Regions from separate parts of the Microbacterium sp. CIAB417 genome, predicted to be linked through region 1. Evidence: riboswitches for the same ligand, from Rfam matches in the RefSeq annotation. Region 1 holds a riboswitch; each other region holds the start of a gene.
The links. Region 1 has a riboswitch for thiamine pyrophosphate ahead of KYX17_RS08700 (ECF transporter S component). Riboswitches for the same ligand answer to the same signal wherever they lie in the genome.

Region 1 (2,253 bases):
GTCGCCCCGGTGCGGGCGGCGACCGCGGCGACCGCATCCCGCACCTGTCGAGCGCCGTCGGGATCGAGGTTGGCCGTCGGCTCGTCGAGCAGCAGGAGCTTCGGGCGCATGGCCAGCGCACCGGCGAGCGCGAGCCGCTGCTTCTGTCCGCCCGACAGGGCGGACGTGGGGTGGTCGAGCGGCACCGACAGCCCCACCGCATCCAGCGCTTCACCGACTCGCGGCCAGATGTCGCCGGCGGGTACCCCGAGGTTCTCGCAGCCGAACGCGACGTCGTCGCCGACGCGGGCGAGGATCACCTGCGCGTCGGGGTCCTGCAGCACCATGCCCGCGACGCCGCGGACGGATGCGGGGGGCTGGCCGTCGACGGTCAGCTCTCCCGTGGCCTCGCCGTCCTCGTCGCCGCCCAGCACGCCGGCGAAGGCGCGCAGCAGCGTCGACTTTCCCGCACCGCTCGCTCCCAGCAGCAGCACCCGCTCACCGGGCTCAATCGTCAGATCGATGTCGGCGACGGCCCAGCGCCTGCGGCCGGCGTGCCGCCACCCCCACCCGCGGGCGACGACCCGCGCGCCGAGCGTCACGCCGCGTCGGCGGCTTCGACGATGCGCGCCTGACGTCCGGAGGCGAACCGGTCGAGCGCTCCCGTCGCGGCGAGCGCACGAGCGATCAGCCACGAGACGAGCCCCGCGATGAGGATGCCCGAGACGATCGCCGAGACGAAGTAGATCGCGCGGGGGCCGGCGTCGTACGCCGCGATGGAGGAGAAGTTGGTGTCGAGCAGCGCCACGGCCAGTCCCGTGAGCGCACCCGAGACGAGGGCGACCCAGAGCCGGTAGTTCGCGTAGGCGAACAGCGCGAAGCCGAGTTCGGCACCCACCCCCTGCACGACGCCCCAGATGAAGGTCGTGAAGCCCCACTGCGTGCCGAGCGCCATGGAGACGACCGCGGCGACGATCTCGCCGTACAGCGCCGCGCCGGGCTTGCGGATGATGAGCCCCGTGAGCACACCCGCGAACAGCCAGCCCCCGGCGAGCAGGCCCTCGAGCCCCGGCAGGAACGCGAGCGCCGTGCTCAGCGGCGTCCAGGCCTGGCCCCAGACCCAGAAGATGACGCCGGCGGCGACACCGATCACGCTGGCGACGACGATGTCGACGACCCGCCAGCGCCACCGGGAGGTGAGAGAAGGACGAGCGGATGTGGACGTGGACGTGTGCATTGATGCTCCTTCCTGCGCCGGCATGATCCGGATCAGGTTCGACGGTCGAAGCGTGGATCCGCTTCCTCTCAGCCCGGCTCACCGGACTCCCGTGGTTGACGTGCCGAGTATAGACCCGCAGCTCGCGCTACCGTAGGCGAGTGACCGTGACAGGCCCGACCCCGCCCACTCGGCGTTCGCTGCGCCGCGGCGGACGCGCCGAGCCGACCGTCGACGAGGCGCCGCTGCCGCCCGACGACCTCCAGATCGACGTGCCGCGCGTGCCGGCGGATGCGGCATCCACTCCGGCGATGATCGCGGCCGCGAGCTTCGACGACACATCGGAGCACACCTTCTCTCCCGCGCAGGATGCGACCGCGTCGGTGCCGGTGGTCGTGCCTCCCGTGACCACGGCGCTGAGCTGGGTCGATGAGACCTCCGTTACCCACGCGTCCCGGGCGGTTCCGCAGATCGAGGCCGCGGGCGCCGCATCGTTCACCCCCGTCGCCGCAGACCTGCTCGCCCGCGCCCCGCGCCGCACCCCGTGGCGCCCCGGGGTGCTCGTTCCGATCGGGCTGATCGTCGCCGTGATCGCGGCGTACTGCGGCACCACGCTCCTCTGGCCGCTGCATGCGATCGCCCCCACCGTGCAGGCGTCCGTCGTCGAGCCCACCCCCGCGGCAGCGGCCGTCGGCGCCTGGCCGGGCGAGGGCAGCGCCGCCGTTGTGGTCGACGGCGTGGGCTCGGCCATCGCGTCCAGCGCCGATGCCCGGTCGATCGCGAGCATCACCAAGGTCGTGACGGCGATGGTCGTCCTCGACCAGATGCCCCTGGCCGCGGGCGAGCAAGGCAGGGAGTTCGCCTTCAGCGCCGCCGACGAGCGCGAATACTGGTCGTACCGCCGCAACGGCGAATCGGCGCTGGACGTTCCTGTGGGAGGAACGCTCAGCGAGTACCAGATGCTGCAGGGCATGCTCATGGGCTCCGCGAACAACTACGCCGACCGCCTCGCCGACACCATCTGGCCCAACAACGCCGTCTACGCGCGGGCGGCCAAC
Region 2 (2,253 bases), on a different contig from region 1:
GCGCGGCCTCCACCCGGTCGTTCACCACGAGCAGGGCGCGTCCGTCGATGACACGGGACAGCTCGACGAGCTGCGCCGTCGTCTCGGCGTCCGTCGCCGTCTTGTCTCGCAGCTGCACGACGCGCACGCCTCCGGCGACGGCCTGACGGACGGTCTCGATGACGCCGCGACCGCCGCAGAGCGACGTGTCGGTGACGAGATACAGCGAGAGGTCCGGGGTCATCGGACGGCGCCTTCGACACGTGCGGCAGCAGCCACGTCGTCCGGCCGTACAGCCGCGAGCGCGTCGAGCAGTGCGACCGCGAAGCTCCCCGGCCCCCGTGAGGCACGCGCGGCGTTCTCCGCTGCGACCGTGTACACCAGACTCGCCGCCGCGACCGTCACCAACGGATCGCCGGTGCGCGCCGTCCCGAGGAATGCCGCCATCACCGCGCCGAGTGCGCATCCGCCGCCGGTCACCTTGGTGAGCAGCTCGTGTCCGTTCGCGATGCGCAGGACGCGCGCGCCGTCCGTGATGAGGTCGACCGGTCCGGAGACCGCGACGACGCCGCCGTGGCGTTCGGCGAGCGCGAATGCGGCGTCGGCCGCGGCATCCGTGCTGTCGATCGCATCCACACCGCGGCCGCCGACGGAGTGACCCGCGAGTGCCAGGATCTCCGACGCGTTGCCGCGGATCGCCGTGGGATTCTGCTCGGCGAGCTCTCGGGCGAGAGCGGTGCGCACCGGCAGCACGCCGATCGCGACGGGGTCGAGCACCCAGGGCGTGCCGGCGTCCACGGCGCCGCCGACGGCCTCGCGCGCGGCGTCGCGCTGCTCGGGCGTCGGCGTGCCGAGGTTGACCAGCACTCCCGAGGCGACGGATGCGAACATCCTGGACTCGCCGACGATGTCGACCATCGCCGGCGCAGCGCCGAGCGCCAGCAGCGCGTTCGCGGTGAACCCCGTCACCACTGCGTTCGTGATGCAGTGCGTGAGCGGCGGCGCCGCGCGCAGCGCATCGAGGAGAGCGCCGGCCTCCGTGACGAGGTCGGCTTCGGACGGTGGGCAGAGGCGATCGCTCACGCGACATCCCTTCGCTAGTACGAACTAGATCAGGTTCGACGGGTGTGTTCTCAGCCGCGGATGCGGCACCCCGTGTCACTGCCTCGCAGTCTAGCGAAGCGGTCGTTCAGGACGGCAGGTCCGCCAGTTCGGCGACCGTCCAGGACGGCTCAGGCCGCCAGCGCAACCACTCCGGCGCGAACGCCCAATGCCCCGCGTGGAAGGACGCGATGGCGGCCGCAGCGTGATCCTCGATCAGGGCGGCCTCCTCCGGTGCGATGCGTCCCTGCTCGACGGCCGCGACGAGTTCGTCCTCGTCCTTCATGTGGATCGTGCCGTCAGCCGTGATCCACACGTCCAGCACGTGATCGGACGAGTACGTCGCCCGATCCGTACGCTGGTGCGCGTTCTCGAGATTGACGTACCATCCGCCGAAGGTCCACTCGGAGCCGTCCGCCTCCTCCCAGAAGAGCCAGACCGACCACGGCAGGTCGGCCGGTGCGATCCGCAGGATGCCGTTGCCCCACCAGTCCTCGACGATGCGGGTGCGCGGCACGCGCCAGCGCTGGTCGAGCGGAACCGTGCGGATGCGACGGCCGTCCGGGGCGCCCATGCCTTCGAGCCTCGTTCCCACCCCCAGCCACGCGACGAGGCCTCGCTCGTCGTCGCGCACGACGCGCATCGGGGCGATGTTCGACGCTTCCCCGTCCTGCCAGCGCGGCTTGCGGTAGTGCCAGTCGATCTGCGCGCCGGGAGCGAGGAAGGGCGGGATGCCGAGGTCCCGCGCGCCTGCGGGGGCGGTCGGGGCGGTGGGCCGCAGGACGACGCCGGTCACTCGGCGTCCTCCCGCTCGAGAAGGTCGGCTGTCATGCCCCCATCCTGGCGCAGCTCGGCTCAGGGACGCGTCGACGCGACCAGCTCGGCCACCCGTGTCGCCGCCTCCGACAGACGCTCCGCGAACTCCGGGTCGGACTCCGCCCGCGCCGTCACGGCCTCGATGATGCGGGTGGCCGTGTCGGGCGTGGAGCCGGCGATCGTGAGGACCAGGTCGGCGCCGGCCTCGATCGCGGCCACCGCGTTCGCGACCGGGTCGGCGTAGGCCGGGTCGCCGGAGGACAGCAGCATTCCGAGATCGTCCGTCACGGCGACGCCCTCGAAACCGAGGTCGTCGCGCAGAATCGCGTACCACTCCGGCGACAGCGATGCCGGCAG
Region 3 (2,253 bases), on a different contig from region 1:
CACGCCAGGCGCTCGGGATTCGGCGTGAGCATCAGCTCGTCTCCGACCACCTCGACGGTGTGGACGCCGACGCCCCGCGTCGCGGGTTGGGTGAGGGCCGCACCGTCGGCGAGACGGAACGTCGCCGCATGCAGAGGGCACTCGACGCATCCGTTCTCTATCCAGCCCTGCGCGAGGGAGGTCTGCTCATGCGTACAGGTGTTGTCGATCGCGTAGTAGCGACCGGCGCTGAAGATCACGGCGATGTCATCCAGGGTGCCGGCCGTGGCACGCGGCACGACGAGCGCGGCATCCTCATCGACGTCGCCCACGACTCCGACCTTGATCGCTTGTCCCGGCGAGGGGGAAGTGCTCATGACGCCACCGTAGCAGCGGCGTCGAGGGCCACCGATCGACGACGACGTGCGCCGGGCAGCCGTGAACTCTTCACGGGACGGACGCCCCTGCGTCACCTTCCCCGCCATCGCTCCTGGCATGCTCACACCATGCAATCCCAGCGGATGGTCGTGGTCGGAGCGGGGCCGGTGGGGTCGGCGGTGGCGCGCCGGGCCGCGGAGCAGGGTTCCGCCGTGGCCGTTGTCACACGCTCCGGCGGCGGCCCGGACATCGACGGTGTACGGCTCATCGCTCTCGACGAGCGGTACGTCGAGCGCATCCGAGCGCTCAACGCGATCGCCACCCACCATGACCCGCGGACTCGTGCACGAGCCGGAAGTCCTGCTCGTCGATGAGCCGACCAGTGCCCTCGATCAGGAACGCGGGGCGGGGATCATGCAGCTCATCGCGGACCTCACGCACGAGCGCGACATCGCCACCCTCCTCGTCACCCACGACCTCGTGCACCGCGAGGCGCTGGACGAGCTCGTCACCGTGGTCGATGGCAGGATCGACAACCGGCTGACGAGCCTCACGGACGCGGTGTGATCGAGGCGCCTCGCGGTCCGGGCCGTCCGCTAACCTGAACCCACACATACGACACGGGGTGCCCTGCGGGGCTGAGATCACACCCGTCGAACCTGATCTCGTCAGTACGAGCGGAGGGATGTCGCACATGACGCGCGCGCCAGAGAACCTGATCGAATCCACCATCCGGGCCTGGGAGACGGTGCGGCAGCAAGGCCCGCTCGTGCAGTGTCTGACCAACGCGGTGGTCACCGGCTTCACCGCCAACGTCCTCCTCGCCCTCGGGGCGGCTCCGGCGATGGTCGACATCCCGGACGAGGCGGGGCCGTTCGCGCGCATCGCCTCGGGCGTCCTGGTCAATCTCGGCACACCCGGCGCAGAGCAGCGGGAGGCGATGCGCGAGGCCGTGGCGGCCGCTCAGGACGCGGGTACTCCCTGGGTGCTCGACCCCGTGGCGATCGGCGTCCTGCCGGTGCGCACCGCACTCGCCGCCGAGCTCGTCGCGGCGGCGCCGAGCGTCGTGCGCGGCAACGCATCCGAGATCCTCGCCCTCGACGGCTCGGGCGCCGGCGGCCGCGGAGTCGACGCGACCGACGCCGTCGAGGATGCGGTCGCCGCCGCCCGGCGCATCGCACATGCCACCGGCGCCATCGTCGCCGTCTCCGGCGTGGTCGACGTGGTCACGGACGGCGCCCGCGAGGCACGACTCGGTAACGGCGACGCATTGCTGACGCGGGTGACCGGTGGCGGATGCGCTCTCGGTGCGGTCATGGCGGCGTTCGCGGGCGTCGACAAGGATCGCTTCGCGGCGGTGACTGCCGCGGTCACGGTCTACAACGTCGCCGCAGAGCTCGCCGCTGAGCGCTCCGGGGGACCCGGAGGTTTCGCCGTCGCGTTCCTCGATGCCCTCGCCGGCCTCGACGCCGACACACTTCGCCACCGGGCGGTAATCTCGTGAACGCCGACCTCTCGCTGTACCTCGTGACGGATGCAGGCATCGCCGCGGCGGCGGGCCACGACATCGTCGAGGTGGTGCGCCAGGCGACGGCGAACGGCGTCACGGCAGTGCAGCTGCGCGAGAAGGACGCCTCCGCACGTCGCTTCCTCGACACGGTGACGAGGGTGTCGGCCGTGCTGCCCGACGGCGTCGCGCTGCTCGTCAACGACCGCGTGGACGTCTTCCTCGCGGCTCGCCAGGCGGGCGCGCGCGTGTCGGGAGTGCACGTGGGGCAGAGCGATCTTCCGCCGGAGGCGGTGCGCACACTGGTCGGCGACGACGCGATCGTCGGCCTGAGCGCCGCCACGCCGGAGCAGCTGGCTTCCGCATCCGACAGTAGTGTCGTGGACTAC

Region 2: it holds a riboswitch for thiamine pyrophosphate, as region 1 does, so the genes downstream of both, thiM (hydroxyethylthiazole kinase) here and KYX17_RS08700 (ECF transporter S component) in region 1, are expected to answer to the same signal.
Region 3: it holds a riboswitch for thiamine pyrophosphate, as region 1 does, so the genes downstream of both, thiM (hydroxyethylthiazole kinase) here and KYX17_RS08700 (ECF transporter S component) in region 1, are expected to answer to the same signal.

What each region holds. Positions count from the first base shown of each region.
Region 1 is NZ_JAHZUT010000002.1:406,645-408,897, reverse strand. It holds gene KYX17_RS08705 (ABC transporter ATP-binding protein) at 1-581, opposite strand, end outside; gene KYX17_RS08700 (ECF transporter S component) at 578-1,216, opposite strand; TPP riboswitch at 1,209-1,319, opposite strand; gene KYX17_RS08695 (D-alanyl-D-alanine carboxypeptidase) at 1,357-2,253, shown strand, end outside.
Region 2 is NZ_JAHZUT010000011.1:122,605-124,857, reverse strand. It holds gene KYX17_RS28735 (bifunctional hydroxymethylpyrimidine kinase/phosphomethylpyrimidine kinase) at 1-223, opposite strand, end outside; gene thiM (hydroxyethylthiazole kinase) at 220-1,062, opposite strand; TPP riboswitch at 1,052-1,145, opposite strand; gene KYX17_RS28725 (DUF402 domain-containing protein) at 1,169-1,876, opposite strand; gene KYX17_RS28720 (glycoside hydrolase family 3 N-terminal domain-containing protein) at 1,936-2,253, opposite strand, start outside.
Region 3 is NZ_JAHZUT010000003.1:1,002,578-1,004,830, reverse strand. It holds gene KYX17_RS17240 (Rieske 2Fe-2S domain-containing protein) at 1-356, opposite strand, end outside; gene KYX17_RS31835 (FAD-dependent oxidoreductase) at 1-3, opposite strand, end outside; partial or broken gene KYX17_RS17235 (ABC transporter ATP-binding protein) at 691-924, shown strand; TPP riboswitch at 969-1,060, shown strand; gene thiM (hydroxyethylthiazole kinase) at 1,052-1,861, shown strand; gene thiE (thiamine phosphate synthase) at 1,858-2,253, shown strand, end outside.